DNA from 2 places in the Streptococcus vestibularis genome. Region 1 is predicted to be linked to the other one. Evidence: predicted binding sites of a transcription regulator. Region 1 holds the regulator's gene; the other holds the start of a gene.
What was found. The regulator NrdR, encoded in region 1, represses ribonucleotide reductase genes. The targets are predictions, from matches to a motif close to ACACNATATATNGTGT.
Positions count from the first base shown of each region.

Region 2: EL076_RS06050 (redoxin NrdH) is a predicted target of NrdR. The motif match lies at 7,827-7,842, and genes of this name have one in related genera.

Region 1 covers NZ_LR134275.1:306,512-323,231, forward strand. The annotation lists gene tkt (transketolase) at 1-1,475, shown strand, start outside; partial or broken gene EL076_RS10180 (ascorbate 6-phosphate lactonase) at 1,528-1,698, shown strand; gene EL076_RS01700 (potassium channel family protein) at 1,715-2,386, opposite strand; gene EL076_RS01705 (TrkH family potassium uptake protein) at 2,426-3,790, opposite strand; gene rsmG (16S rRNA (guanine(527)-N(7))-methyltransferase RsmG) at 3,859-4,572, opposite strand; gene EL076_RS01715 (DUF177 domain-containing protein) at 4,871-5,407, shown strand; gene EL076_RS01720 (response regulator transcription factor) at 5,565-6,254, shown strand; gene EL076_RS01725 (HAMP domain-containing sensor histidine kinase) at 6,251-7,768, shown strand; gene nrdR (transcriptional regulator NrdR) at 7,890-8,369, shown strand; gene EL076_RS01735 (DnaD domain protein) at 8,366-9,541, shown strand; gene dnaI (primosomal protein DnaI) at 9,545-10,447, shown strand; gene der (ribosome biogenesis GTPase Der) at 10,553-11,863, shown strand; gene EL076_RS01750 (ribonuclease P) at 11,928-12,575, shown strand; gene EL076_RS01755 (cysteine hydrolase family protein) at 12,595-13,131, shown strand; gene serS (serine--tRNA ligase) at 13,450-14,727, opposite strand; gene EL076_RS01765 (DUF956 family protein) at 14,937-15,311, opposite strand; gene EL076_RS01770 (PTS system mannose/fructose/sorbose family transporter subunit IID) at 15,390-16,301, opposite strand; gene EL076_RS01775 (PTS mannose/fructose/sorbose transporter subunit IIC) at 16,316-16,720, opposite strand, start outside.
Region 2 covers NZ_LR134275.1:1,173,187-1,189,906, forward strand. The annotation lists gene EL076_RS06020 (NADP-dependent glyceraldehyde-3-phosphate dehydrogenase) at 1-157, opposite strand, end outside; gene ptsP (phosphoenolpyruvate--protein phosphotransferase) at 376-2,109, opposite strand; gene EL076_RS06030 (phosphocarrier protein HPr) at 2,114-2,377, opposite strand; gene icd (NADP-dependent isocitrate dehydrogenase) at 2,639-3,814, opposite strand; gene EL076_RS06040 (citrate synthase) at 3,828-4,952, opposite strand; gene acnA (aconitate hydratase AcnA) at 4,954-7,617, opposite strand; gene EL076_RS06050 (redoxin NrdH) at 7,949-8,173, shown strand; gene nrdE (class 1b ribonucleoside-diphosphate reductase subunit alpha) at 8,264-10,423, shown strand; gene nrdF (class 1b ribonucleoside-diphosphate reductase subunit beta) at 10,581-11,543, shown strand; partial or broken gene EL076_RS06065 (IS3 family transposase) at 11,724-12,646, opposite strand; partial or broken gene EL076_RS06075 (ISL3 family transposase) at 12,799-14,048, shown strand; gene EL076_RS06085 (IS110 family RNA-guided transposase) at 14,327-15,529, shown strand; partial or broken gene EL076_RS10610 (collagen-flanked surface repeat-containing protein) at 15,867-16,720, opposite strand, start outside.

The DNA.
Region 1 (16,720 bases):
ATGCTGGTCTTCAAAAATTGGATAAATTGATTGTCTTGTACGATTCAAATGATATCAACCTTGACGGTGAAACTAAAGATTCATTTACTGAAGACGTACGTGCACGTTATGAAGCCTATGGTTGGAATACTGAGTTTGTTCAAGATGGAACGGATGTTGAAGCTATCAATGCTGCTATTGAAAGTGCAAAAGCAAGTGGTAAACCATCTTTGATTGAGGTTAAGACTGTTATTGGTCATGGTGCTCCTAATAAACAAGGAACCAACGGTGTTCACGGTGCTCCTCTTGGACCAGATGAAACAGCAGCTGCAAGAGAAAACTTGGGTTGGAACTATGCTCCATTTGAAGTTCCAAAAGAAGTTTATGCTGATTTCAAGGAAAATACAGTTGATCGTGGTCGTCAGGCCTATGACGCTTGGATTGCTTTGGTAGATGAGTACAAACAATCTTACCCAGAACTTGGTGCTGAACTTGAACGCATTCTTGAAGGTAAGGATGCAGTTGAATTCCAAGCTTCAGACTTTCCAGCTCTTGAAAATGGTTATTCACAAGCAACTCGTAATTCAAGTCAAGATGCTTTGAATGTTATTGCTGATAAAGTGCCAACATTCCTAGGTGGTTCTGCGGATTTGGCTCACTCAAATATGACTTACATTAAATCTGACGGTCTACAAGATGATGCACATCGTCTTAACCGTAACATTCAATTTGGTGTACGTGAGTTTACGATGGGAACAGTCTTGAATGGTATGTCTCTCCATGGTGGACTTCGTGTTTACGGTGGTACCTTCTTCGTATTCTCAGACTATGTAAAAGCAGCAGTTCGTTTGTCTGCACTTCAAGGACTTCCAGTTACTTATGTCTTTACTCACGACTCTATTGCAGTCGGTGAAGATGGACCGACTCATGAACCAATCGAACATCTAGCTGGACTTCGTGCTATTCCAAACCTTAATGTTTATCGTCCGGCAGATGCGCGTGAAACACAAGCTGCATGGTATCAAGCTGTAACTTCTAAATCAACACCTACGGCGCTTGTTTTGACACGTCAAAACTTGACTGTTGAAGAAGGAACAGATTTTGATAAAGTCTCAAAAGGTGCTTATGTTGTTCATGAAACAGCAGCAGATTTTGATACTATTCTCCTTGCTTCTGGTTCAGAAGTAAATCTTGCAGTAGCATCAGCAAAAGCTTTGGAATCAGAAGGTTACAAAGTTCGTGTTGTGAGTGTTCCATCAACAGATGTCTTTGATGCACAAGATCAAGCCTACAAAGAGGAAGTTCTTCCAAATGCAGTTCGTCGTCGTGTAGCAATCGAAATGGCAGCAAGTCTACCATGGTATAAATATGTTGGTTTAGACGGTGCTGTGATTGGAATTGATACATTTGGTGCCTCAGCTCCAGCTGCTAAAATTATTGAAGAATATGGCTTTACAGTAGAAAATGTCGTTGAAACAGTAAAAGGTATGAACTAAGATAGTTTGAATTCTTAGACAAAAAAACATTGGTTGTAAGGACCAATGTTTTTTGTCTAATGAAGAAAGGGTACCTAGGGCTGTTAACGATGTATTTGAGACACTGGGTGGCCCAATCTATCATGGTGCAGACTGTCATTTCTCTAACTACTTTGCAAAACATGGTAAGGACTTTGATATTGAAGTAGCTATCAATAACTATCTAGGTATTCAAGAAATGTTAGTCTATCTAAGTCATTTTATTTCAAATATCCTAAATAATCGAATTTTTCTAGTGTTCGATTGTCAGCGACTACTAGAATAATTCCTTCGGTAGGTAGTTTATTTGTTGGGTCAAAGTGAGTGTTTAACCTACCATTTTCCTCATCTCTAAAACCAATAACGTTGACATTATAAGTTTGTCTTAGATTTAAAGTATGCAAGGACTTTCCGGCCCATTCATTAGGGATTTTCAACTCAATTAAAGCCACATCATCCTCTAAATGAAAAACATTTGATATATTATAGCGGAGGATATTTGAAGCCAATTCTTTTGCTGTGCTACGTTCAGGGGTGATTACCCAGTTAGCACCCATTCCGTAAAGGACTTCCTCATAATTGTTATTCGTAGCTTTGGCGATAATATTTGTGATACCAAGTTTTTTACATTGTAGGAGCGCTAGCGCAGACGATTCTAGGTGTTCTCCAGTTGCAATAATGACTGAGTCGCAAGTATCGATACCAGCAGAACGTAGAAATTCAATGTCAGTAATGTCCCCAACAGCAGCCTTAGTCACCTGATCAGCAAGGGAATCAATTGTTGTAGAGTTGTTGTCCAAGGCGATGACATCTTGTCCAAAAGAGGAGAGTTCGGTTGCAATTGTTTGTCCAAAAATTCCTAAACCGAGGACCCCAATAATTTGTGTTTTCATATAAAATCCTTTCAGAATATTGTCAATTAATAAAATAGTTTAGCCGACTGAAATGTCAGTTGGGGCATAAGAAACATGTTTTTCTTTTTTTGTCATCAAGCTCAAGAGAACAGTAATAGGTCCGACACGACCAATGAACATCAGAGCCATGATAACGAAGCGTCCTAGGGTATTTAGATTAGGGGTCAAATCCATTGAAACACCAACGGTCGCAATGGCTGACACACTCTCAAAAAGTAGGCCTAGTGGTGAGAGAGTAGGATTAGTTTCCAGCAAAATAACATAGCCGACAAAGAGCATCGTTAGGAAAAAGAGTATAACTGTGAATGCTTGCAAAATGGTTTTATTAGATATAATACGGTTTCGAAAAACAACGCTCGAGTTACCAGACAGCTCTGACTTAAAAAGTAGGAACATGATAGAGGCAGTTGTCACCTTGATACCACCCGCAGTTCCTCCAGGACCACCCCCAATAATCATCTGAATCATAAAAAGAAGATTTGTAGAAAAATCAGCATTGGTATAGGAAATAGTCGCAAAACCAGCGGTACGCATGGTTACAGTCTGAAAGAAACTTACCAGAAGTTGCTGCCAGACATTGAGAGTACCGATGGTTTTAGAGTTATCCATTTCCAGCAACCAAGCAAGTAGTGTTCCTCCTAATAGGAGACAACCTGTACTTATAAGCACAAGACGGCTTTGATTACTGAAAGGTCTCCAAGCTAATTTCCAATTCCTTGGACGATCTTTAATATAACGTCTCATTAGTTGAATCAAATCAATCCAAACTGCAAATCCCAAGCTTCCAGACATGATGAGAAAAGCTACAGCAAGGTTAATGGTTGGATTGGTTGAATAATCCTGTAAACTGTTAGAACCTAAGTTATCAAATCCAGCATTACAAAAGGCAGAGACAGCTAGAAAGAGACTATTAAAAATGCCATGACCAAGTCCAAAACGAGGAATGAAATCAGTCATAATCACAAGTGATGCCATAGCTTCAATAGAAAAAGTTATTTTATAGACCTTAAAAAGATAAGACTTCAAATCTTTTTGGCTATCCCTACTAAGTGCGGATTGAAGGAGATCTTGATCGCTCAGTCCTAATTTATTTTTAAGGGTATAGGTACTAAAGGCTACAAGAGAGACTAGTCCAAGTCCTCCCGTCTGCATGAGAAGCATAGAGAGAATTTGACCAAGACCATTGTAAGCCTTACTGACCGGGACAACAGAAAGTCCAGTTACACAGACCATTGACACAGTATTGAAGAGATGGTCTAGGTAGCTTGTTTCTGGACTGTTAACATAGTGGCTTATGGGAAGGCTAAGTAAAATACTCCCCACTATGATGACAAAGACAAAGCTGAGCACAAGCTTTTGCGTGACAGAAAGACGATTGATCAATGAAAACCTCCGAGTTATCATAAGAATAAATAATAATCCAAGAAGCAAGAAACATCCTTGGATAAACGTTATAACGGCTTTTTGTTAGGCATCCCAGCACGACGTGGGTACTTATTTGGGGTTTCTTTTTTCTTATTGACAATGGTGATATTACGTCCATCCCCATTTGGCAGTTTATAGTTCTCGTTGAGAACAGGCTTGGCAAAAAGCAAGTTCAAGGCATTTTTAGCATTGGCTAGCTCTTCGTCAGCTGCTGCAGCTTTAAGTGCAATAAGCTGCCCACCCACTTTTAAGAAAGGAATGGTCAATTCTGAGAGAACCTGCATGCGTGCAACAGCACGGGCAGTTACAATATCAAACTGAGCACGGAAGGCCTTGTCTTGTCCAAAATCCTCTGCACGTCCATGATAGAAGTGAACACCGCTGAGATCAAGTTCATCGGCCAAGAGATTAAGGAAATTGATGCGTTTATTAAGAGAGTCAATGATAGTCACATCAAGTTCAGGACAAAGGATTTTCATAGGGAGACTTGGAAATCCAGCTCCAGCTCCGATATCGAGAAGTCGAATAGTCTGATTTTTAATATGTCCTTGGAGAACAGGAGCTAGGGAATCGTAGAAATGTTTGAGGTAGACCTCGTCTCTTTCTGTGATTGCAGTAAGGTTGATCTTTTCGTTCCATTCTACCAAGAGCTCAAAGTAGCGTTGGAATTGGTCTTTTTGTTTTTGGCCGAGATCGAACCCCAGTTCTTTCAGAGCCTTGTAAAAATCTTCAGGTGTCATTTTATATTCCTTTTATCTAGTTTCAATGCCCCTATTTTACCATAATTAATTTCTTTCATCTAATGGCAAAAGATTGTTTAAGATTAAGTAAGAACCAGTTTTTAATAAGCTGCTAAAAAAATTCCTAAGTTTAAAATTATGTAATATTAAAGATGTTATTTTCTCTTTAAAATCTGATATAATGTTAATTAAGTCTAAAATCATAATTACTCGCTTTAATGAAAAGTGAATATAGGGGATTATGGTCTTGTGGATTGAAAATAGATCCCTATGGGAAAATTTAATTTGAGGATTAAAAATGATTTATCTTTCAGAAGTTAGAAAGTCTCCAGAAGGGCTAGCCTTTAATGAAGCACCTTCTTTGTTGGAGTCAATTAAAGAACGCTATGACCAAGTTTTAAATCTTGAACAACTTCAAGCAAGTGGTCATGTAGTCTATGATAATGGCTTATATCTTTTAGATTATCAACTTAGCTATGATATTACTTTGCCATCTAGCCGTTCACTTGAGCCTACGACACTTGGGTTTAATTACCCAGTCTCGGAAACCTTTATACAAGAGGCTGATGCTGCTCTTCAAAAGGAATTAGTCGAAGAAAATCTAGTTCTTATCTTGGATGGCGATACTATTAACCTTAATGAGAGTATTTTAGATAATATTCTTCTTAATATTCCTTTGAGAGTGCTGACACCTGAAGAGGAATCAGGACAAATTTCGCTCTCAGGTAATGATTGGGAAGTCTTGTCAGAAGAGGATTTTGAAGCTCTTAAACAAGAGAAGAAAGAGGCAAGTAATCCTTTTGCTCAATTGAATGGACTATTTGATGACAATTGATTCAAAAAAAACAAACTAAAAATGTTTGACAATTTTAAAATTCTATATTATTCTATCATTATAAGCTAATTTTCGGATTTTTTCATTGGGTAAATCTAAATACTTTTTGGGAAAATGGAAGTCAAAAAATTTTTTATGAAAGTGGTAAATAGTTATTATGAGCAAACGCATTTTGATTGTTGAAGATGAGAGAAACCTTGCTCGTTTTGTCTCTCTTGAACTTCAACACGAAGGATATGACGTTGTGACAGCAGACAACGGACGCGAAGGACTTGAAATGGCACTTGAGAAAGATTTCGATCTTATTCTCTTGGACCTTATGTTGCCTGAGATGGACGGTTTCGAAGTGACACGTCGTCTCCAACAAGAAAAAAATACTTATATTATGATGATGACAGCTCGCGACTCAATCATGGATATTGTTGCCGGTTTGGACCGTGGAGCTGATGACTATATTGTAAAACCATTTGCGATTGAAGAACTGTTGGCACGTATTCGTGCAACCTTCCGTCGCCAAGATATCGAAGCTACTAAGAATGCACCAGCTAAAGCGTCAACCTATCGCGATTTGAAATTGGATGTTCAAAACCGTGCAGTTGTTCGTGGTGATGAGGCGATTCCATTGACAAAACGTGAGTTTGATTTGTTGAACACACTTTTAAGCAATATGAACCAAGTAATGACTCGTGAGGAACTCTTGCTTCAAGTCTGGAAATATGATGACGTAATTGAAACAAACGTTGTAGATGTTTATATTCGTTACTTACGTGGGAAAATCGACATTCCAGGTAAGGAATCATACATTCAAACAGTACGAGGGATGGGTTACGTTATCCGTGAAAAATGAGTAAATTATTTGGTAAAGTAACTATTAGAAAAAAGTTGACCATAACAGCTGCTGTGGTCTTCTTTATTGTATTGTCGATGTTCACTCTGGTTGTTGTTCTCTCAGCCAATACGCTTCTTTTGCAACGTGAACGTCAAAATGTAAATAATACAATCTCAAAAGTTGTTACTTATATCGAAAAGGACTGGGACTCTGATGAAGAGTTGAGTCCAGAACCGCTTTTAGCGGCCCTTTATTCACCGAAAGATATCTATGGATCAATGATTAATGGAGTGCTTTCTGAAAAGCATTCCTTAGATGGTCAAGTTGCGGTTTCTAATAAATTATATTCCAATCAGTCTGTCTATGTTTATGACAAAAAGGGAACTTTTATCTTTACTTCTGAGGAGGATACAGACTCACCTCCAGGCATGTCTGAGGTCAATAAACTGAAGTCGGTTTCCTATAAAGGTAAACGTGGTTTCTTATTACAAGTTCCAATCTATGGCAAGGATAAGAAGACCATTGTTGGGTATGCTCAAGTTTTCCATGATTTGGAATTCTACTATGCGTTAAAAAAGCGTCTAATTTTTCTATTGATATTCCTTGAAGTAGGAATAACTGTCTTAGTTATTGCAGTAACTGTAGTTGTCTTGACATCTATTCTTCGTCCGATGAGGCAGTTGCACGAAACGATGGGTATTATTACAGATTCGCCAAGTGACTTGGAGCTTCGTTCTAAGATTGAGAGTCATGATGAGATTGGTGATTTGGCGGTTAACTTTAACCGTATGATGGATAAAATTCAAGAAAATAATCAGATGCAGATGCGTTTCTTGAGTGACGTCAGTCACGAATTACGTACTCCAATTGCAGTTATTAAGGGACATATGGACCTCTTGCAACGTTGGGGTAAAAATGATCCTGAAATCCTTGAAGAAAGTCTTGAAGCTGCAAGTCACGAAGCCAACCGTATGACGATTATGATTAACGATATGTTGGATTCTATTCGTGTTAAAGGGTCATTTGACAATCATAGAAATGATACATGTGATTTGAATTCTTCAATCCGTACGGTTATTGGGAATTTCCGTGTCCTACATGAAGACTACCAATTCTATCTCAATGATTTTGAGAGTTCAGAGCGTCCGGCACAGATTTACAGCCAGCATTTTGAACAGGTTATTACTATTTTGATTGATAATGCAGTCAAGTATTCGCCTGTTAATAAGGAAATCCAGGTTACTATCAAGGCTCTGGAAGATGAGATGTTAGTACAGGTACAGGATAATGGTGAGGGTATCTCCAAAGAAGATATTGAACATATCTTTGAACGCTTCTATCGTTCAGATAAGGCGCGTAACCGTACGACAACCCAATCTGGTGTGGGTATTGGCTTATCAATCCTCTATCAAATTGTGGAAGCTTATCGATGCCATATTGATGTCAGTTCAGAACTTGGTGTGGGTACACGTTTTGACCTCTACATTCCTTTTGCAGGGTCAGAAACTACGACACCTCAACTTGAGGATTAAGTCAATTTACAAGAGATTTATACTAATGCTCAATCATGAGCACGTCTAGTTAAAGACGTGCTTTTTATGTGTTTTTATGGTAAAATAGAGTACTGAATTTCGAAGATTGGTGGTGAAGTGCATGCGTTGTCCAAAATGTCAACATAATAAATCTAATGTTATCGATAGCCGTCAGGCAGAGGATGGAAATACTATTCGTCGTCGTCGAGAGTGTGATGCTTGTCATGCCCGTTTTACTACATTTGAGCGTGTGGAAGAAGTTCCACTTTTAGTTGTCAAAAAAGACGGTACTCGTGAACAATTCTCTCGAGATAAGATTTTCAATGGTATCTTGATGAGTGCTCAGAAGCGCCCAGTTTCAAGTGAGGATATTGAAAATGCCATCACCCGTATAGAGCAAAACATTCGCCGTAACCATGATGGAGAGGTTGATAGTGAAGTTATTGGGAATTTAGTCATGAAAGAACTAGCAGACCTTGATGAAATTACCTATGTCCGTTTTGCCAGCGTCTACCGTTCTTTCAAAGATGTTGATGAGATTGAAAAATTACTTCAAGAAATCACCAAGACTGTCCGTGCGAAAAAAGAGTCTAAAAAATGAGACCTATTGAAGAATTTGTCTATGTTGGCAATCAGGTTATCGTTCCCGATCAGGCAAGTTTGATGCGTTGCTATTATCCCATTATCGGGAGTGAGGGATACGCTCTCTACCAGTATTTCCTGGCTTTTTATGACAATGGTAATCACCGTCATAAGTTTGCGGCTATTCTGAATCATCTTAACTTTGGTATGCAGCCTCTTCAGGAATCCCTGGCGGTCCTGACAGCGGTAGATCTCTTGGCCTTTTACCAGTCACCTCAAGGGTTTTATGTTGTAGAGCTTAAGTCTCCCCTATCTATCGAGCAGTTTCTAAAGCATGCGGTCTATAGTTCACTTCTAGAGCAAAAAATTGGTGAACCAGCAGTAGATGCTTTAAAACCGACGAGTTTACATGGTTTACAAGATTTATCTAAACGTTTTTCGGATGTTTTTACTGATGAGCGTTTGGCTCAAAAGTCTGTTTCTGAAATTAAGCCTAAAAATTCATTTGATTTAAGTAGTTTCAGGAATCGTATGCAGGCTGATGGACTTGTATTTACAGATGAAAAGACAGATGTTCCAGAAATCTATAAATTGTCTGAAACCTATGACATGAATTGGTATGATACCTATCTCTTAGCTAAAAAGACAGCCGTGAACCACCAGATTATTGTTAAGCGTATGCAAGTGCAATTAGAGCAGGCTCAAGCTCAAAAATTGGGTAGTGATTCTGCATTGACGGAGACGGAGCAAAAGATTCTTAAAGCTGTTAAATCTGAAAAACCTGTTGATTACTTACAGAGTGCTAAGGGTCCAGGCGGGACTGTAACTAATTCTGAGAAGAAGATTCTCACGGATTTGGCACAAAGAGGCTTTATGGATGAGGTTATTAACCTCATGGTTGCCTACAGTTTGGGACGGACACGTTCAACAAATGTGAACCGAGAGTATATCTCTAAACTTGCCAACGATTTTGCCTTTAAGAAGATTGTTACTGCTGAACAAGGGCTTTTGGCTTTGCGTAGTGGTTACGACAAAAAATCACATCGGGCAAAAGATGATTCTAAGAGGAAAACAAATGTACCTAGCTGGAGTGATCCTGATTACGATAATCAAACCAGTCAGGCCGATCAAGCCAAGTTAGACGAAATTAGACGTCGGGCTTTGGCAAAACTAGAAAAAGGAAAGGAGTAGCCAATGGAAAGAGTTGGACAAACCCTCAACCGAACAGGGCATCATGGGTCTGGCAATGCAACAGATTTAACCAAGCAAATTTTGGCAGATCCAAGAGTGGCTAGCTTTATTCAAGAACATGGCTTAAGTCAGGACCAAATCAAGCGTAGTCTTCCAAAGTTCAATCAATTCTTGGTGGAATGCCGTAAGGTCAAAGAAGGTGATGTCACCTACATTGCCAAAGGGTATGAGCCGATTCTGACCATGAATGAAGGCTACGCTGATGTGACCTATAAGGAAACGCGTCAGCTTAAGGAGCAACAAGAACAACAGGCTATTTCTAAGCGGATTAACTTGGTGAGTTTGCCTCAGTCTTATCGCAAGATTACCTTTGCTGATATCGCGCTAGATGATGCCGCTCGTGTTGATACCTTTGAGACACTTATTGATTTTGTGGCTAATTACCCTAGTCCAGACCAGAAAGGTCTCTATATCTACGGGGATATGGGGGTTGGGAAATCCTTCATGTTGGCAGCTATGGCCCATGAGCTTTCAGAGACTAAGAAGGTTGCAACGACCATTATTCATTATCCATCTTTTGCTATTGATGTTAGAAATGGGATTAAGGACAATTCTGTGAAGGAACAAATTGATGCTGTCAAAGAAGCAGAAGTCCTAGTTTTAGATGATATTGGTGCAGAGCAATTCTCTTCTTGGATTAGGGATGATGTTTTGCAAGTCATTCTCCAGTATCGCATGATCGAGGAGCTACCAACCTTCTTCACATCCAACTATAGTTTTGCAGATTTAGAAGCTAAGCTATCCAATGGACGTCAAGGAGACGAGACTTGGCAGGCCAAACGTGTGATGGAACGTATTCGTTTTCTAGCTAAAGAGGTTCACTTGAAAGGTGTTAATCGCCGTTAAGGTGATCCTAATAATGATAAAGAACAAGCGTGTTTGCTTTCCTTGGTGGAAGTGAGACTGCTAAATGAAGAAAGGAATCCCTAATTTAATCAGGGACTTAAATATATGACATTACCTACAGTTGCTATCGTGGGTCGCCCAAATGTTGGGAAGTCGACCCTATTTAACCGAATTGCGGGTGAACGTATCTCCATCGTCGAAGACGTTGAAGGGGTAACACGTGACCGTATTTATACCTCTGCTGAGTGGCTTAACCGTCAATTTAGCTTGATTGATACAGGTGGTATCGATGATGTCGATGCTCCATTCATGGAACAGATTAAGCACCAAGCTGACATTGCCATGACTGAAGCTGATGTTATTGTCTTTGTCGTTTCAGGCAAGGAAGGCGTGACAGATGCGGATGAGTACGTTGCCCGTATTCTCTATAAGACCAACAAGCCAGTTATCTTGGCGGTAAATAAAGTGGATAACCCTGAAATGCGTGCAGATATCTATGATTTCTATTCTCTTGGGCTTGGCGATCCCTACCCAGTTTCATCTGTACACGGTATTGGTACGGGGGACGTTCTCGATGCTATCGTTGAAAATCTTCCAACAGAAGTTGAAGAGGAAAATCCAGATATCATCCGTTTCAGTTTGATTGGGCGTCCAAACGTCGGAAAATCAAGTTTGATTAACGCCATTTTAGGTGAGGACCGAGTGATTGCAAGTCCTATTGCTGGTACGACTCGTGATGCCATTGATACAAACTTTGTGGACAGTGACGGTCAAGAGTATACCATGATTGACACTGCTGGAATGCGTAAATCTGGTAAGGTTTATGAAAACACAGAAAAATACTCTGTAATGCGTTCTATGCGTGCCATTGACCGCTCTGATATTGTTCTTATGGTTATCAATGCCGAAGAAGGTATCCGTGAGTATGACAAGCGTATTGCTGGTTTTGCTCATGAAGCTGGTAAAGGGATTATCATTGTAGTTAACAAATGGGATACGATCAAGAAGGACAACCATACTGTTTCCAACTGGGAAGCAGATATCCGTGATCAGTTCCAATTCTTGAGCTATGCTCCAATTATCTTTGTATCGGCTGAGACGAAACAACGTCTTAACAAGTTGCCGGAGATGATTAAACGCATCAGTGAGAGTCAAAACCGTCGTATTTCATCGGCTGTCTTGAATGATGTTATCATGGATGCCATCGCCATCAACCCAACACCAACTGACAAAGGAAAACGCCTTAAGATTTTCTACGGCACACAAGTTTCGGTTAAACCACCAACATTTGTTGTCTTTGTCAATGAAGAAGAGCTTATGCACTTCTCATACATGCGTTTCTTGGAAAATCAAATTCGTCAGGCCTTTGGTTTTGAGGGAACACCAATCCATTTGATTGCCCGTAAACGTAAATAAAAAAGTAGACCAACCAGAATAGAATCTTTATGGGTTGGTCTTTTATCATTGTAAGGAGAAAACGATGTTAGAAAATATTCAAGCTTATTTATCTAAACAAGGAGTTAAGTATATCAAACCTGAAAAAGCGGGTCCGCATCAGGAAGAGATGGAAGCGCTCAAAAATTTGGGACAAGCTGCTCGTAAGGAGATGCAGACTTTAGCAAAACGTCTAGAGGAGCGCCTAGATCCCATGAAAATGGATCGTGTCAGCAATTGGGCCAATCAGGCACAATTATGTCGGCCACACTTTTGGTGCTATTACAGGGCACCTGAGGACAGTTTAGATGATGTTGCTATGGCGATTCGACTCTACGGTCAAGCTGAAGATTGGGGAATCTCAGTTGAAGTGAGCTTTGTCGAACGGAAAAAATCAGATACTACTCTAGCGAAGCAACATAAGGTCCTAGACTTACCGATTACTTTTCCACTTTATTATCTTGCTCAAGAAGATGGTGACAGTCATCGTGTGGAAGGGACTGAAGCGAACCGTCAGATGTTTAAAGAAGCAGTCAAAGATGGTCGTGTTCGAAAGGTCTTGGTTAAATATGATGTTCCTGTGGCGGATAGCTTGACTATAGATGACTTGCTAGATCAACTAATGGAAGGCTTTCAACTGCTAAGGCCTTATTATGATAGTTGTCAGGATGCAAATAAGTTGTTGGAAGATTAGTGTAAAAAGGAGAGTAAAAATGCAAGGATTATTAATGATTGATATGCAAAAAGCCTTTGATAATAGTTCATGGGGAGAACGTAATAACCCTCAGCTTGAAGTGAATTCCCAAAAATTACTCAATTTTTTTAGAGAAAAGGGATGGCCAGTACTGCATGTTCAACACGTATCTGAGAATACTCAATCACGTTTTCACGTATCTCAAGGTCAAGATTTTAAAGATGGCTTTCAACCATGCCCAGGTGAACCTGTTTTCCAAAAGATAGTTAATAGTGCTTTCATTGGGACGAATTTAGAAAGCTATTTAAGAGATAAAAGAATTGATAAGTTAGTTATTGCAGGCTTAACCTTGCCACACTGTGTGTCTACCACAACTCGCATGGCGGCTAATTTAGGGTTTAAGACGTTACTTATTTCAGATGCAACGGCCAGTTTTGCCCTACCCAATTTAGATGGTCATTTGATAGATCCAGAGGTCCTGCATACCATAAATCTAGTATCCTTACACGGTGAATTTGCTCAAGTAATGACAACAGAGGAGTTCATGGGGGGATGATAATGATACATAAGTAGTAAAACTATATAAGTTTATATTACTAGCGTTTTTATCAGATATAATAATCTGAAATGTGATGGGTTATATCTCCAAAAATATGTTACGAGGAACTTGACTTATCATCTTAAAGTCAGGTTCTTTTTTGAATGAGAACTTTAAGTTAGCACTCAAAGGAATTCCTTTCGTAATAACAGCCCTACAAGGTTAACTTGGTTTCTCCTGAGATAGAAAGTGGACGAAAAGTTCGGTTTACTACTGCATCATTGGTATAAAGTAAAATAAAAACGAGGTTGGAACAATTGTCTCAACCTCATTTATTTATTTCGGTGAAATCACTTCAGCACCACCCATGTAAGGACGAAGAACTTCAGGGATAGTTACTGAACCATCTTCGTTTTGGTAGTTTTCAAGGATAGCGGCTACTGTACGTCCGACAGCAAGCCCTGAACCGTTGAGAGTGTGAAGAAGTTTTACTTTACCATCAGCTTCGTCACGGTAACGGATTTGTGCACGACGGGCTTGGAAATCTTCTGTATTTGAACATGAAGAAATTTCGCGGTAAGTGTTTTGTGCTGGAATCCAAACTTCCAAGTCGTAAGTTTTCGCAGCTGAGAATCCCATATCGCCAGTACATAAAGTGATGACACGGTATGGCAAGTTAAGTTTCTGAAGGATATTTTCAGCGTTAACTACCATTTTTTCCAATTCATCGTATGAGCTTTCTGGTTTTGAGAATTTGACCATTTCAACCTTGTGGAATTGGTGAAGACGAATCAAACCGCGTGTGTCACGACCTGCTGAACCAGCTTCTGAACGGAATGAAGGGCTCATGGCTGTGAAGTAGATTGGCAATTCTTTACCGTCAAGAATCTCACCGCGGTAGTAGTTAGTCAAAGGAACTTCAGCGGTTGGGATAAGGACATAGTCAGTACCGTCAAGCTCGAAAGTATCTTCCTTGAATTTTGGATATTGACCAGTACCAAACATAGAGTCGTGGTTAACCATGTAAGGTGTAATCATTTCAGTGTAACCTTCTTTAGCATGTTCATCCAACATGAAGTTGTAAATCGCACGTTCTAATTTTGCTCCTAAGCCTTTGTAGAAGAGGAAGCGAGAACCAGTAACTTTAGCGCCACGTTCCCAATCAAGAATACCAAGGTCTTCACCAAGATCCCAGTGAGGTTTAATCTCAAAATCAAAGTCACGAGGTGTTCCCCAACGACGAACTTCTACATTTTCATCCTCGTCAGTACCAACTGGTACAGTCTCGTGTGGTGTATTTGGAAGTGTCACAACGATACTGTTAAGTTTTTCATCGATAGCAGCAAGTTCAGAATCAATTTCTTTAATTTCTGCAGAAACTTTTTGCATGGCTGCAATTTGCTCTGAGGCGTCTTCTTTATTACGTTTTGCCTGAGCAATACCGTCTGAAGCAATATTACGTTGAGCTTTGAGTTCTTCAGATTTGATAAGAAGTTCACGACGTTTAACATCAAGCTCTTTTAGTTCATTTAAAGTCTCAGCAACGACACCACGTGTAGCCAATTTCTCGGAAAGGGCATCAAAGTCGTTACGAATACGTTTTACATCTAACATAAGTTCCTCCAAAAAATAAAACACCCGGTGAAAGTGTTGGAGTGACATGGGCCACGGTTCCATCCAACTTCACAGGAGTGCACTTGTTTATGTTTTTAATTATTAGAAACGGTAGAATTTCGTAGGTCAACCCTACCTGCTCACAGCAACCGCAGGCTTTCTGGAAAGGTCTAGCTATTACTTATCCGTCCTTTACAATTATACAAAAATTATGATTTTTTGGCAAATAAACCTTTGATACGAGCACCAATGGTTTGGATGAGAGTAGGTAATTTAACAACTTTTTCATTGCCAAGATGTTCCCTAGCAATCTTTAGAATCTTCCCAGAATCTTTAGAGGCAAAGAGGAATTTACTCTTGTCGGTTAATATTTCAAAATGACGGCTGATTCTCTTTCCTGATACATTTGCACCGATTTGTGTAATGCTAGTCCATGGAATTTGAATGTATTGTTCAACATTGACATCAGGGTAGAATTCAAGAGCTACATCTCCAATTAGAAATTTACCGACTTTACCTCCGATAGCCATGTAGGAAACGCCTGTTGTATGCAGTTCAACTGTTTTGTTTAGTGATTGTGCCATATCTATCTCGCTTTTTGATTGTAGTACCTTTATTATAGCATAAGAAAAGAGTTCAGCTTTGCTAAACTCTTACTCTTTTTACATGATTCCGAAGAAGCTTGCAACAATACCAACTACAAAGAGACCGATGATGATTGTGATTGGTGAAACTTTCTTCTTAAGCAACCACATACATGCAAAAGTAAGGAGAAGTCCCATCAAACCTGGAATCAATGAATCCAATTGTTTTTGAAGGGTATCAACTTGAATCTTATCAAAGCTAAGCTTATCGTTGGCTTGACCAAGGATAGTTTTTAGTTGGTCACCACTGACATTGCCTTTAGGCCATTCGATATAGGCACCTTTAGACAAAACTTTACCTGGAAGATTTACAGTGAAGACGATAGATACCCAACGTTCAACGAGGACGGCCAAGATGAACATACCAAGGATTGATGCCCCTTTAGTAATATCTTTCAAGATACCACCAGACATGTCTTTAGTGATTTCTGAACCAGCTTTGTAACCAAGTTCTTGAGTGTACCACAAGAAGGCCATACGGATAAGGTTCCAACCGATGAAGAAGATAAGTGGACCAGCGATGTTACCAGCTTGTGCCAATGATGCACCAAGGGCACCAAGGATTGGACGAACTGTGAACCAGAAGACAGGGTCACCGATACCGGCAAGTGGTCCCATCATACCGATTTTAACCCCTTGGATAGCCGCATCTTCGATTTCAGTACCATTAGCTTTTTCTTCTTCAAGAGCTAAGGTAACCCCCATGATAGGAGCAGCTACGTAAGGGTGAGTGTTGAAGAATTCCAAGTGACGTTTAAGAGCTGCGGCTTGGTCTTCTTTGTTAGTATAAAGTTTTTTGATAGCAGGAATGAGTGAGTAAGCCCAACCCAAGTTTTGCATACGTTCATAGTTCCATGAACCTTGCAAGAATTGTGAGCGCCACCAAACCTTTTTACGATCTGCTTGAGATAAGTGAATTTTTTCAGCCATGAGAGCACCCCTTCCTAGTAGTCTTCCAAGATATCGCCGATTGGGTCGCCTGAACCAGATGAAGTTCCGCCACCATTTCCGCCACCTTGTTTAGAAAGGTTGAGGTAGATGAAGGCAATTGCAACACCAATGGCACCAAGAGCGATAAGTGTCAATTGGCTAATTGCTGCGAAAGCAAAACCGATGGCGAAGAATGGCCAAACTTCACGAGTAGCCATCATGTTGATAACCATGGCGTAACCAACAGCTACGACCATACCACCACCGACAACCATACCATGGTTAAGCCAGTCAGGCATCAAGCCAAGGGCATGTTGAACAGATTGGGCCGGAATAGCAAGAAGAAGGGCTGCTGGCACAGCAATACGCAAACCTTGAAGAAGGAGAGCGAGGTAGTGTGCACGTTCAACACCAGCGAT
Region 2 (16,720 bases), 870 kb from region 1:
GTGCTGCTTTAGCTGCTGCGTAGACTTCGTCTACTTCAGCTTGGCTCATAGCTGGAACTGACCCAAGTTCCTCACCGTTTGCAGGTGCGTAGATAGTAATTGAATTTTCAGATGTTTTCCACTCACCATTGACATAGTTTTTGTATTGTTTAGCCAAGATAGTAACTCCTTTTATCTATTATAAGACCTATTTTATCACTTTTTTAGAAATATTCCAACATTTAAATGAGAATTATTCAGAAAATTTTGACAAAAAATACTAAAAATTATTAACCTAGGTTAGCCGTATTTTACTCCTAACTAAAGAATGAGTCAATTATTTTGTCTCTGTTTAGATATAAAAAAAGTGAAAGCTCAAGCCTCCACTTTTTTTGATTAATCTACGTTAACATATTCTTTTGAAAGTTCAAGAACTTCTTCCATTGTTGAACATTCAGTAAGGGCACGGTTAGCGTATTCTTCCATTTTAGCTGTGTCAAGTTTCTTCATCAAGCTACGTGTACGAAGGACAGATGTCGCTGACATTGAGAACTCATCCAAGCCCATTCCGACAAGAAGTGGAACAGCAGTTTGGTCACCGGCCATTTCACCACACATACCAGCCCATTTACCTTCAGCGTGAGCCGCCTTAATAACGTTGTTAATCAAGCGAAGGATTGATGGGTTATATGGTTGGTAAAGGTATGAAACTTGTTCATTCATACGGTCAGCAGCCATAGTGTATTGGATAAGGTCGTTTGTACCAATTGAGAAGAAATCAACTTCCTTAGCAAATTGATCAGCAAGCATTGCTGCAGCTGGGATTTCAATCATGATACCTACTTCGATGTCGTCTGCAACGGCAACACCTTCAGCAACTAATTTAGCTTTTTCTTCTTCAAGAATACCTTTAGCAGTACGGAACTCAGTCAACAAAGCAACCATTGGGAACATAATACGCAATTTACCGTGAACAGATGCACGAAGCAAGGCACGTAATTGAGTACGGAACATTTGGTTACCAGTTTCAGAGATAGAAATACGTAATGCACGGTAACCCAAGAATGGATTCATTTCTTTAGGAAGGTCAAAGTAAGGAAGTTCTTTATCCCCACCGATGTCCATTGTACGAACAACAACAGGTTTACCATTCATACCTTCAAGAACTGCTTTATATGCTTCATATTGGTCTTCTTCAGTTGGGAAGTCTTGAGAATCCATATACAAGAATTCTGTACGATAAAGACCAACTGCTTCTGCACCATTATCGTTAACACCTTCAACGTCTTTAGGTGTACCGATGTTTGCTGCTAACTCGAAGTGTTTTCCATCAGCAGTAACTGTTTGAGCATCTTTAAGTTGAGCCCATTCTGCCTTTTGTTTAGCGTAAGCTTCACCAGCCGCCTTAAACTCAGCAATTTGTTCTTCAGTTGGATTAATAACAACTTCACCAGTAATACCTGAAACCGCTAAAATGTCACCATCTTTAACAAGTTCAGTTATGTTGTTTGTTCCAAGAACTGCTGCGATTTCAAGTGTACGAGCCATAATTGCAGAGTGACTAGTACGTCCACCGATATTAGTAACAAAAGCTTTTACAAATTTTTTGTTCAACTGAGCTGTATCAGATGGAGTCAAGTCATGAGCAACAACGATTGATTCTTCATCGATTGTTGCTGGATTTGGCAATTTCTTACCAAGCAAGTTTGCAAGCACACGTTTAGTAACGTCACGAATATCCGCTGCACGTTCTTGCATGTATGGGTTATCTTCCATACCTTCAAAGATCGCGATAAACATGTTAGTTACTTCTGTCAAAGCAGCTTCGGCATTGACTTGTTTAGCACGGATAGTTTCTTTGATTTGACCAGTCATTTCTGGGTCAGCAAGGACCATCAAATGAGCATCAAAAACGGCTGCGGCCTCTTCACCAAGGCTTTCAACTGCTTTTTCACGGATAACAGAAAGCTCGTCTTGCGACGCCGCTAGAGCAGCATCTAGACGAGCCTCTTCTGCACTTGTATCTTCAACTGTAACAGTTTCAAATGACAAGTCCGGTTGAACAAGCAGATATGCCTTAGCAACTGCAACACCATCAGATGCCGCGATTCCTTTAAGCATTTCTGTCATATTTTTATGCCAATCCTTCTTTTGTCATTGTTTCTGCGATTGCTGAGATTGCATCATCAGCGTCAGCACCTTCTGCAGAAATAGTTACGTCAGCACCTTGACCAACACCAAGACTCATAACACCCATGATAGATTTAAGGTTAACTGCTTTACCTTTATAGTCAAGAGTGATATCTGAAGCAAATTTACTTGCTGTTTGAACAAGCAAAGTAGCTGGACGTGCGTGAATACCAGTTTCTGCAACAATGTGGAAATCTTTAGAAGCCATAATGGACTCTCCTTCTTAATTTGGAATATTTGAGTTATCAATGATAACCCTTACAATTTAGAATTATAACATAGCTGTTTGATATTATCAAGGTTAAAACGCACTTTCTACAAGTTTTTCAAAAGACTGTCTCTCATTTTACTGCTCATTTTCATTTTTTAAAACATAAGCAAATACTAGTCTTTAGTTATTTACAACATTTTCAGAAAATGTCTTTCATAGTGTTTTCAACCATTAATTTTCATTTTTGAGCAAAAACAATCACATAATTGAAAGAATTTGATTACTAAAAGCACTCGTTGAATATTCTTGTTTCCCAAATGCTAAGTCAGCTGTAAAGATATCATCTTTAAATGTCTCCTCAATAGCACTTTTAATCAGTTGAGCTGCTTCAGACCAACCGATATATTCTAGAAGCATGCAGCCAGATAATAGAACTGAGCAAGGATTAGCCTTATCTTGATTCGCAATATCCGGAGCTGTTCCATGTGTTGCTTCAAAAATTGCATGACCTGTTTGATAGTTAATATTGGCTCCAGGGGAGATTCCGATACCACCAACCTGAGCAGCTAGTGCATCACTGGCATAATCACCATTCAAGTTGGTTAATGCAACAACATCAAATTTTTCTGGATTCAAAAGAATCTGTTGTAAAAAGTTATCCGCGATTATATCGTTAATCTCTAAACGACCATCCATCAATTCTTCTTTATAGTCTTCCTGAGCCACTTCATAACCCCATTTACGGAAGCCACCTTCTGTGAATTTTTGAATATTCCCTTTATGAACCAATGTCACTTTCTTTAGATTGTTTTTGAGAGCATAGTCGATAGCCGAGCGAATGAGACGTTTACTTCCTTCTATTGAAATTGGCTTGATTCCGATACTACTTGATTCTGGGAAGCGAATTTTACTAACATTCATCTCTGTCTGGAGAAACTCAATCACGCGCTTGACATCTGTCGTTCCTGCTTCCCATTCAATTCCCGCATAAATATCCTCAGTATTCTCACGGAAGATAGTAATATTTGTTTTTTCTGGTTCTTTAAGTGGACTTGCTACTCCGTCAAAGTAACGAACAGGTCTAACACAAGCGTAGAGATCAAGTTCTTGACGTAAAGCTACATTTAAAGAACGAATACCACCACCTACTGGCGTCTCAAGCGGTCCCTTAATAGCTACTAAACTTTCTCGAATAGCCTCCAAGGTTTCTTTCGGCAACCACTCGCCTGTTTTGTCATAAGCCTTCTTACCGGCTAGAAGCTCTTGCCACTCAATATGACGATTTCCTTCATAGGCTACTTCTACTGCTTTATCAAAGATTGCTTGGGCATTCTTCCAGATATCATGTCCAACACCATCCCCTTCAATAAAAGGGATAATTGGATGATCAGAAACTTGAAGCTGTCCATTTTTCATTACGATTTTTTCTGCCATATAGCTTTCCTCCCTAGCGTTTTTCTAAAGGAATATACGTCATATTTTCTTGTCCGATGTACTGCGAGCGTGGACGAATCAATTTGTTATTTTTTTGTTGCTCTTGAATATGAGCAATCCAGCCGGCAACCCGACTCATAGCAAAGATGAGTGTAAAGATATCACTATCAATTCCTAGAGTATGATATACAGTGGCTGAATAGAAGTCCACATTGGGAATTAATCCCTTCTTTTCTTTCATGAACTCTTCAATTTCTTGAGACATATTAAAGAATTCTTCATTCTCAGTACCCTCTGTCAACTTTTTAGCCATATCTCTTAAGAAAATTTCACGAGGATCCTGTTTCTTGTATACACGGTGTCCAAATCCCATAATTTTCTCTTTAGAGTCAAGCTTTTCCTGCAAGTAAGCATTAACATCACCGGATTCACGGATTTCTTTAAGCATATCAAAGACGCGTTCATTAGCTCCACCATGCAGGGGACCTTTTAGAGCACCAATAGCTGTTGTAACACAAGAATAGATATCTGTCAGAGTCGAGGCACAAACACGCGCTGCAAAAGTTGAAGCATTCAACTCATGGTCAGCATGTAGAATTAAGGCCTTATTCATAGCCTCAACTTCAATTTCAGAAGGTTCAACACCATTCAGCATGTAGAGAAAATTAGCCGCAAAGCCTAAATCCTTCCGTGGTTTAAGGGGCATTTTACCAGTACGTAAGCGTGCAAAAGTCGTAATAATTGTAGGCAATTTAGCCATCAATTCAATACTTTGCTGATAAATTGCCTCCATGGATCTTTCCTCAGCATCCACATTGTAAACTCCAAGAAGGGAGACTGTTGAACGTAAAACACTCATTGGGTGCAAATGTGGCCGAGATTGGATAAGAATGCATTGCTCTACAGCATCAGAAATATCATAGTTCTTACGCAACTCAGCTTCAAAATACTTGAGTTCCATTTGCGTAGGAAGATGCCCATTCCACAAGAGATAAATCACTTCCTCAAAAGACGCTTTATTATCCATAAACTCAGAAATATCATATCCTGAATACGATAAATGATCATCAATGATAGATGAAATCCTAGTATTACAGGCAATCATATCCTTAAGTCCATTAATTTCAACTGTTGTCATATTAGGCTCCCTTCAATTTTTTTCTTACAACCATTGGCAAGATACCACCATTTTTATAGTAGCGAATATCGGCATCTGCATCAAAGCGTACCAAGGCTTTAAAGGTTTTGGTTTGTTCAGGTGTTGAAGCTGTAACGGTGATAACATCATGCACACCTGGATTTTCTGAAAGGTCAAAGCTAAAGGTCTCATGTCCTGTCAATCCAAGACTTTCAGCATTTTCTCCTTCCATAAATTGTACCGGCAAAATTCCCATCATGACTAGATTTGAACGGTGAATACGCTCAAAACTCTCAGCAAGCACTACTTTTACACCAAGGAGATTTGCCCCTTTGGCTGCCCAGTCACGACTTGAGCCCATCCCATAATCTTTACCAGCAATTACAAGCGTATCTCGATTAGCTTCTTTATATTTCATAGCAGCATCATATATAGGAAGAATGTCACCATCATATTTAGTATATCCACCAATTTTTCCTTCTGCCAACTCATTCTTGATACGAATATTAGCAAAAGTTCCTCGCATCATGACTTCATGGTTTCCACGACGACTACCATAAGAATTAAATTCTTGGTAATCTACACCATTTTCAGACAAATAGACTGCCGCAGGACTATTTCTAGCAATATTACCAGCTGGAGAAATATGGTCTGTTGTAACCGTATCTCCAAATTTAGCCAATACCTTCAAATTATTCAATGGTTTGATGGTCAAATCATCTCCTAAAGCATCAAAGTAAGGTGGGTTTTGAATATAGGTAGACTTCTGATTCCATTTATAATTTTGTCTATGTTCAGTTGGAATCGCATTCCACTTCTCACTGTCAGAGAAGACACTAGCATATTCGTCTCGGAAAAGTTGACGGGTTACGTATTTATCAACATAAGCTTCAATTTCATCACGTGATGGCATAATATCTTCTAGATAGACAGCTTGCCCATTGTCATCAAAACCTAAAGGCTCCGTTGTCAAATCAATATTAGTATTACCAGCCAAAGCATAGGCAACAACCAATGGTGGGCTAGCCAAGAAATTTGCTTTAACAAGTGGATTAATACGCCCTTCAAAGTTACGATTTCCTGACAAAACGGCACTCGCTAGTAAGTCCTTGTCTACAATAGCTTTAGCTACCTCAGGACGTAAATCTCCCGAGTTACCAATACACGTCGTACAACCGTAACCTACCAAATTGAAGCCAAGCTTATCTAAGTAGCTTTGCAAGCCTGAAGCTTTGAGATAACCTGTAACGACTTTAGATCCAGGCGCCAAAGAGGTCTTGACTGTTGGAGAGACTTCGAGTCCCTTCTCAACAGCTTTTTTGGCTAAAAGACCGGCTGCCATAAGGACGTAAGGATTTGAGGTATTGGTACATGATGTAATCGCTGCTATGGCCACATGACCTGTTTGAATTGTTTCTGAATGATCCTCAAAATCAACTTTTGCAGTTTTTTCTAACTCTTCATTATCCAAACCAAAGCCACGCACACCTGCTTCTCGTACCACTGCATCCTGAAATTCTTGCTTAGCATCGGATAAGAGAATCAAATCCTGTGGACGTTTAGGACCTGAGATTGAAGGTTTAATGGTTGACAAATCAATTTCAACAATCTTAGTATACTTGACTTCTTTACTTGGGTCATAAAAAAGATGATTGGCTTTTGTGTAGGCTTCGGTGACCTGGATATGTTCCTCATCACGGTTAGTTAAACGCATGTAGTTAAGGGTTTCGTCATCAATAGGAAAATAACCACAAGTTGCCCCATATTCTGGTGCCATATTAGCCACTGTAGCACGATCAGCTAGAGATAGGTTCTTTAAGCCAGAACCAAAATACTCTACAAATTTACCAACAACATTTTCAGAACGAAGTACCTGAGTAACCTTGAGAGCCAAGTCTGTTGCCGTAGCAATTTTAGGCAGTTCACCTGTTAAATGTACACCAATAACCTCTGGAATAGGGAAATAGGAAGCTTCGCCTAGCATAGCTGCCTCAGCTTCAATTCCACCGACACCCCAACCCAGAACACCAATACCATTAATCATAGTTGTATGACTATCTGTACCAAACATAGAGTCAGGATATAGTAGCCCATTTTTTTCAATAATGACATCACTCAGAAATTCAATATTAACCTGGTGAATAATACCGGTAGCTGGTGGAACCGCACGGTAATTTTCAAAAGACTGTTCGGCCCATTTAAGAAATTCGTAGCGCTCATTGTTACGTTTAAATTCTAGATTGATATTATCTTCAAGCGCTGTATCACATCCATATGAATCAACTTGAACAGAGTGGTCAATAACCAAATCTACTGGAATCTCTGGATTAATAAGTTCTGCTTTACCACCATTAGACACTATAGCATCCCGCATTGAGGCCAAGTCAACGACAACAGGAACCCCTGTGAAATCTTGTAAAATGACGCGACTTGGTTTAAATGGTACTTCAGAAATTGTTGGAAAATTCGGAAATTTTATTAGATCAGAAATGTGAGATTCCTTGACATCAGCACCATCTTTTTTTCGGAGTAGACTTTCAAGTAGTATTCGAATGCTATAAGGTAGTTCTCCGACCTTGACATCATAAGATTTTGCTGCTTTTTCGAGATCATAAAAAGAGAATGTCTTACCATTTACAGTTAGATTTGAACAGTATTCTTGCATACTTGAACCTCCATTAGTTAAAAAATTTCCTTTATTCTACACTGTTTTTTTTGAAAAAACAAATAGAATCGGCATTTTGATGTCATGTTTTATTACATATTCAGTCAGTTGTTGGAATTTTAGCAATTTCTATAAACAAATTTGATTTAATTTAAGAAACTAAAAAAAGCCTTTAAAACACAAGATATAGGGTTGTGTTTCAATACTAAACACAAAATATTGTATTCCCTTAAGATATTTAGCTTGATTTTTCCCAATATTTTGGGTATTCTATTAAAGTCGAAAAAGTGACTCCTAGTCACTTAAAATCTTTAAAAAAGGAGTATTTGCAATGGCAAAGATTACATTGTTTTCTAAAAACAACTGCATGCAGTGCAAAATGACTAAAAAATTCTTGGAAAAGGAAGGTGCTGATTTCGAAGAAATCAACATTGATGAACAACCAGAAAAAATCGATTACGTAAAAAGTCTTGGTTTCACTGCTGCTCCAGTTATTGAAGCAGGCGATAGCGTCTTTTCAGGTTTTCAACCGGCTAAACTTAAAGAAATCCTTTAATTATCAAGTTTTTATATAGAAAGGAACTTGTTTGCTTAGTTTAATATGTTAACCTTAATCTACCTTTAAACTAAGCCTGGTATCTGTATTATGTCTTTAAAAAATCTTGGCGATGTTTCTTACTTCCGCCTCAACAATGAAATTAACCGTCCTGTAAACGGTCAAATTCCTTTGCATAAGGATAAAGAAGCGCTTCGTGCCTTCTTCCTTGAAAATGTTAAGCCAAATTCAATGGTATTCAACAGCATCACAGATAAAATTAATTATTTGATTGAAAACGACTATATTGAGTCTGAATTCATCGGTAAATACGAACCTGCTTTCATCGAAAAGTTGTCTGCAGACATTCATACTCAAAAATTCCGCTTCCAATCTTTCATGGCAGCCTACAAGTTCTACCAACAATATGCCCTCAAAACAAACGATGGCGAGTCTTACCTCGAAAGTATTGAAGATCGCGTTCTTTTCAACGCCCTTTACTTTGCTGATGGTGATGAAAGCCTTGCTAGTGACCTTGCTAACGAAATGATTCACCAACGTTACCAACCTGCTACTCCTTCATTTCTAAATGCTGGACGTAGCCGTCGTGGTGAACTCGTGTCATGTTTCCTTATTCAAGTAACGGACGACATGAATTCTATCGGTCGTTCTATTAACTCAGCTCTCCAATTATCACGTATTGGTGGAGGGGTAGGTATTAGCCTATCTAACCTACGTGAAGCTGGTGCTCCTATCAAAGGATATGCTGGTGCTGCTTCTGGAGTTGTCCCAGTTATGAAGCTTTTTGAAGACAGTTTCTCTTACTCAAACCAACTTGGCCAACGTCAAGGTGCTGGTGTTGTTTACCTGGATGTTTTCCACCCAGATATTCTTGCCTTCCTTTCTACTAAGAAAGAGAATGCTGATGAGAAGGTGCGTGTTAAGACACTGTCACTTGGTGTTACAGTTCCAGATAAATTCTACGAGTTGGCACGTAATAATGAAGATATGTACCTCTTCAGCCCTTACTCAGTCGAAAAAGAGTATGGTAAACCATATAACTACATTGATATTACAGCTATGTATGATGAGTTGGTTGCCAATCCCAATATTACAAAAACCAAGATTAATGCACGTGAGCTAGAAACTGAAATTTCTAAACTCCAACAAGAATCAGGTTATCCATATATTGTCAATGTTGATACAGCCAATCGATACAACCCAATTGATGGTAAGATCGTCATGTCCAACCTTTGTTCTGAAATTCTCCAAGTTCAAACACCAAGTGAACTTAACGATGCACAAGAGTTTGTCAAACTCGGTACAGATATTTCATGTAACCTTGGATCTACTAATATCCTGAACATGATGACTTCACCTGACTTTGGTCGTTCCATTAAGGCTATGACACGTGCGCTTACTTTTGTTACAGACAGCTCAAGTATTGATGCTGTACCATCTATCAAAAATGGTAACCAACAAGCTCATACTTTTGGTTTGGGAGCTATGGGGCTTCACTCTTACCTTGCTAAACACCATATCGAGTATGGTAGCCCTGAATCTGTTGAATTCACTAATATCTACTTCATGCTTATGAACTACTGGACTTTAGTTGAATCTAACAATATTGCCCGTGAACGTCAAGAAACCTTTGTCGGCTTTGAGAATTCAAAATATGCTGACGGTTCTTACTTTGATAAATACGTTACAGGCCAATACGTTCCTAAATCTGACCGTATCAAAGAACTTTTCGAAGGCCACTTCATCCCACAAGCCAAAGATTGGGAAGAACTACGTGAACTCGTTAAGAAAGATGGTCTCTACCATCAAAACCGTTTGGCTGTTGCGCCAAATGGCTCAATCTCTTACATTAACGACTGTTCTGCTTCTATTCATCCAATCACACAACGTATTGAAGAACGTCAAGAGAAGAAAATCGGAAAAATTTACTACCCAGCCAACAGCCTTTCAACAGACACTATTCCTTTCTACACTTCAGCCTACGACATGGACATGCGTAAAGTTATCGACGTCTATGCCGCTGCGACTGAACACGTTGATCAAGGTTTGTCATTAACTCTATTCTTGCGTAGTGAGTTGCCTAAAGAAATTTACGAATGGAAAACGGAAAATAAACAAACAACTCGTGACCTTTCTATCCTTCGTAACTACGCCTTTAACAAAGGAATCAAGTCAATCTACTACATCCGTACTTACACAGATGACGGTGAAGAAGTTGGCTCTAACCAGTGTGAAAGCTGTGTCATCTAAGATAGTGATTTGAGACTAACAACTTCACTACTCTTATTTATAAAATGCATAAAAAGGTCGGTTCGCCGACTTTTTTAATAGATAAACTCAAAAAACTATATCATGATTTTTAATTATGATAAAATAGAAATGATATCAATAAAGAAAGAGGTTTCTAATGGAAACTTACTATAAAGCCATTAACTGGAATGAAATCGAAGATGCGATTGATAAATCTACCTGGGAAAAATTAACTGAACAATTTTGGTTAGATACTCGTATCCCCCTTTCAAATGACCTTGATGACTGGCGTAAACTTTCAGCTAAAGAAAAAGATTTAGTTGGAAAAGTTTTCGGCGGTTTGACCTTGCTAGATACCATGCAATCTCAAACGGGTGTTGAAGCCATTCGAGCAGACGTTCGTACACCACATGAAGAAGCTGTCTTGAACAACATTCAGTTTATGGAATCTGTTCACGCAAAATCTTACTCTTCTATTTTCTCAACTTTGAATACTAAATCAGAAATTGAGGAAATTTTTGAGTGGACAAATAGCAACAAGTACTTGCAAACTAAAGCAAAAATCATTAATGATATCTATGAAAACGGAACGCCACTTCAGAAAAAAGTTGCTTCAACTTATCTTGAAACCTTCCTTTTCTATTCAGGCTTCTTCACTCCACTCTATTATCTTGGTAATAATAAGCTAGCTAACGTCGCTGAAATTATCAAACTCATTATCCGTGACGAATCTGTTCACGGTACCTATATTGGCTATAAGTTCCAACTAGGATTCAACGAATTACCTGAAGAAGAGCAAGAGAGTTTCCGTGAATGGATGTATGATCTCCTCTATCAATTGTATGAAAATGAAGAACTCTACACTAAATCTCTTTATGACGGTGTTGGATGGACTGAAGAAGTAATGACATTCCTTCGCTATAACGCCAATAAGGCATTGATGAATTTAGGACAAGATCCTCTTTTCCCAGATTCTGCTAACGATGTTAATCCAATCGTTATGAATGGTATTTCTACAGGAACATCAAACCACGATTTCTTCTCTCAAGTCGGTAATGGTTACCTTCTAGGTACTGTTGAAGCCATGCAAGACGATGATTATAACTACGGACTAAAATAAAAAACTAGCTCGGGGCACTGCACCAATAAAATGAGACACAAGAAAACACTCCTGTTGAATTCTGGTAAACTAGAAACAGGAGTGTTTTGTTATAGTCAAAAAAGTATATTCAGTAGAAACTAAGCTAGCTTGTATCGAAATGAAGAAGGTGTACTGCCCCCAAAAAGTTAGACAATTAATTTATCCGAAGGATTTAGTTCTGTATTGCACAGGACTGAGTCCTTTTAGTTTTGCCCCAATTCGTTCGTTGTTGTAATAATCAAAATAGTTTACAATAGCTTGTTTCAAATGCTTAATTGACTTAAACATCTTCTCATAACCATAAAACATCTCAGACTTCAGAATGCAAAAGAAAGACTTCATCATGCCGTTGCACCTTCTTATGGTTCACTATAAAACTACAATTTCGCAATTCAAGAGTCATTCGACGAGAACCATAATTTCCCTTGTGTTCAGTAAAAATAGCTTGAATTTCAGCTTTGATAGTTTGATTATTATCCGTTTGATCCAGCTGTTTTAAGTGGTAATAATAGGTCGAACGAGCAAGCTTAACAATCTTTAGAAGACTCTCTAAAGCAAACTCTGTTACCAATCCTCGAACAATTTCTGTTTTTCTCTTTACTCTTTCTCGCCCCTCAATCGGAGTTTTCTCAACCTTTTTAGAACAGCGTTCTCCGCTCTCAAGTACTCATTTTCTGCTTGAAGTTGCTCTAGCTCTGTCATCTCTTCAGATTTCTTCTTTGGCTTACGTCCCATTTTAGGCGGTCTTCCTCTTGTTTTCTCAACAATAGTATACCCATTTTCTTGTATTGTGCTATCCAATTAGGTAACATTCCACCACTTGGAAGAGCATAATCAAGACTTATACTTTTTTGTGAACGACCTTCAAGTAGCACTTTATCAATCATTTCTTGTTTTAATTCTGGAGAATAGTAACAATTCTTACCTTTCTTGACAATTTCTATTCCGTAACGTTCGATCAATCTCATCATATATCTTAATCCAGAAGCATCCACACCAAATCTTTTTGAAAGTTGGTTGAAAGTTTGACCTTGCTTTCTCAATTCATGTATTTTAACTCTATCTTCATAAGTTAATTTCATAATAAAAACACCCCAAAAGTTAGATTTTTTGGGCTCTATAATTTCTGTAGTGGGTAAAACCACTGTAGAGATTATAGAGCTTTTTAAGTGTACACAAAAAGTCCCATAAGAACTATAATGAAAAGCGACAAAACCATCATTAGGAAGAACTTATGAGACTTATTAAGAATACCACAGAATTAATCGGAATTAAAGACCCTAACATCATTATTTCTCTTGTTTTTGAAACGGATACTCATATCGAGGTTCAAGCAAAACTGGATTATCCTGCACCATCATGTCCTCACTGCCATGGAAAGATGATCAAGTACGACTTTCAAAAAACTTCTAAAATTCCTCTTCTCGAACAAGCGGGAACGCCGACACTACTACGTCTGAAAAAACGTCGTTTCCAGTGCAAAAGTTGTAAGAGAGTAACGGTGGCTGAGACATCAATCGTTGAGAAAAACTGCCAAATCTCCAATATAGTCCGACAAAAGGTTACACAACTCCTAACTGAGAAGGTGTCACTAACTGATATTGCCAGAAGACTTCGTGTGTCGACGTCCACTGTCTATCGTAAGCTTGACCAGTTCACTTTCAAGAAACATTATGACAAACTCCCAGCTATAATGTCCTGGGATGAGTTTGGGTTCAAGAAAGGTGACTTGGCTTTTATCGCTCAAAACTATGAGACCAACGAGCTCATAACCATCCTTGATAATCGTCGCCAGACTACTATACGAAACTACTTTTTGAAGTATCCATTGAAAGCTCGACAAAAGGTGCAGTTTATCACGATGGATATGTCTGGGGCTTATATTCCACTAGCCAAAAAACTTTTCCCAAACGCTAAAATCGTTCTTGATCGTTTCCACATTATCCAGCACCTTGGTAGAGCATTTTTAAAGACTAGAATTGCAACCATGAACCAGTTCGATAAGAAGTCACTACCCTATCGAGCCTTGAAAAATCATTGGCGACTCTTCCAAAAGGACAGCCGTAAACTATCTCTCAACTCTTTTTATTCAAAGACTTTCCGCCAAACTTTAGCACCACATGAAGTTGTTGAGAAGACACTAGGCTTTTCAAAAGAGCTTACTGACTACTATACACTTTATCAGCTTTTGCTTTTTCACTTTCAGGAGAAGAGAGTAGATGAGTTCTTTGAGCTGATAGAGGAAAATAGAAGCAAAGTCAATCACTATTTTCAAACGGTCTTTAGAACTTTTCTTAGACACAAACAATACATCCAAAATGCACTAGAAACAGACTATTCAAACGCGAAACTAGAAGCGACTAACAAGTTGATTAAAGACATCAAACGGTTGGGATTCGGTTTTAGAAACTTCATCAACTTTAAGAAACGTGTCTTCATCACTCTGAACATAAAAAAAGAGAAGACCTATCAGGTCCTCTCTAGATGTTAGCTTTTCGTCACCCACTACAGTTGACAAACATACTAAGATTAGTAGTGAAGAAATCTCCGACGGGAGAGAGTACTCACTACTTTTTCTTTATGTTAAAGTAGTGGTGTCTTGTAAAGTCGTAGGGCTCTATGGCGCTAGACGTCGCTTGACAAACTGGCAAGACACCTTGTTTTAGGTGGAGTTTGATCAAAGTATGTAGGACGCTAAACGTCGCGTATTGAAAATAAAATCACTAAAACATGGAATTATTCAAGACAAAAGAGGTAATGTCATGCGTGCAGTATTTGGAATTGATGTCAGTAAAACAAGTTCTGAGGTGGCCATTTTAGTCAATGGTGAGAAGGTTCATGGCTACACCATACTCAATGATACCATTGGATTCAATCGCCTGTTGGGCGACTTGAAAACTGTTCATAACCGTGAGATTATATTTGAGGCTACAGGCGTCTATTCTCGACGTCTTCAAGCCTTTCTTGAGGAATATAGTTACGCTTACACACGGCTAAATCCACTGGAAGCTAAGAAGCAATTGGACAGTCTGCGAGTTCGTAAAACAGATAAAATTGACGCTGAAAAGCTGGCTAAATCTCAGCTTGTGCACAATCGTAAACCAACTTACGTGCAGGAAGAAGTTTATCAACACCTGCGTGATTTAAGCCGTTTCTATCAAAATATGACAGAAGATCTTGTTCGAACTAAAAACCGTCTGCACAAGGTCCTACAAGTCACATTTCCTGAATTGGAAAATCTATTATCCACACCTACTGGAGAGCAATATTGGAACTTAGTGATGGCTTTTCCATGCAAAGAGTTTGTATTAAGCCTATCTCAAAGTAACTTGTGTGAGATTATCCGTCAATCTACCTCCAAACGCATCTCTGAAAAGCGTATTGCTTACCTAACTGATAAACTTATAAAACTCGCTAAACAATCTTTTTGTGCGGTCAAGAAAACCTCTCCAATGCTTGAAGAGGTTCGTTACTATGCTCAAGAGTTGCTTCGTCTTTCTGAACGCAGACAAGTTGTCTTAAACGACATGGTAGCTCTAGCTCAGCCTTTACCAGAGTATGACATCTTACGGTCAATTCCTGGCATCGCAGAAGCCACAGCGACATCTATCATTGGCGAATTGGGAGATATTCGTCGCTTTCAGTCTACCAATCAAATCAACGCTTTTATTGGCATTGACCTGAGACACTATGAATCTGGGAACTTTCTCGCCAAGGAACACATCACTAAACGAGGGAATCCCTATGCCAGAAAAATCTTGTTCAAGTGCATTCACAACATCGCTTCAGCTAGTCATACCAATCCCTGCCATATCGCTGACTTTTATGAGAAACGAAAAAGACAATCGACAATAGCTTCAACTAAGCCACATACGATTGCCTCTATACATCGTCTCATTCGAACAATGTATTACCTCATTACGCATAACAAACTTTACGATTACTCTTTGACCCAAAATCGATAAGGCTGTCTATACCGTATTATTGTAACACCTTGTTTCAAAAAATACCAGATGAGGTGTTTTTTTAGCATGCCCATTTATAGATCAAAAAGTGTTAAAAATAAGACAGTAACCTCAGAATAGATACTGTCTTATCTCTTTTTTTACTTAAAGCCTTGATAGACTTGACAAATGGTAGAAAAGAGCCATTTTTTGTCTAACTTTTAGGGTGCAGTTCACAAATCCCATGGGATTTTTGCAGTCTTTTCCATCATATGAAAATCGTTCTAAGAATATTCTTTCATTCGATATCTATCACTTATCATCTTCTTTTGAGAAATTAGAGACTGCTTTTAGATGATTAATCTTCTTTTCTTCGACCTACATATAGGCTCAATAGAATACCGCTACCTAGAAGAACAAAGATATAATCAGATTGGCTTCCAGTTTCAGGTAATTTGTCCCCATGGTTTTCTTTAACTGTAGTTGGTACTTCTGGGTTAGCATTTACTGGACTTGCTGGTTGAGCCGATGTTGGCACTACAGGTTGTTCTGGAACCACTGGTACTGGTTGGACCGGTACCTCTGGTGTCGGAACAACTGGAGTTGGTTGTACTGGCACTTCTGGCGTCGGTACATTTGGTGTTGGTTGTACTGGTACTGTTGGAATATCTAATTCTGGTACTTCAGTAACTTCAGGCATACCTGGTACTCCACCGTTAAACTCTGGCAATTCATGAACTTCTGGTATTCCTGGCACACCACCGTTGAATTCTGGCAATTCATGAACTGGTGGTTCTGGCATTGCAAATGTTGGTCCTTCTGGCACATTTGGTGTTGGAGGAACTGGTTTGTCATTTGATGGTGTTACTGGTTTGTCTTGGCATCCACATTTGCCATCTTTACCGTCTTTGCCGTCGCGACCATCACGACCATCTTTTCCGTCTTTAACAACTGTTTTTGTCACAGTTCCGTCAGAATTGATGATTGTGATTGTATGACTACCATCTCCGTTATCTTCAACAGAAACTTTTGGTGATTTACCATCTTTTCCGTCTTTAATAACCATATCAGTTTTACTTCCGTCTGGATTTGTGATTGTAACTGTGTGAGTTCCATCATTATTATTTTTAACTGTTACAGTTGGTGATACTCCATCTTTTCCGTCTTTTCCATCTTTAATAACAGATTTGTATTCACGTCCGTCAGAATCTA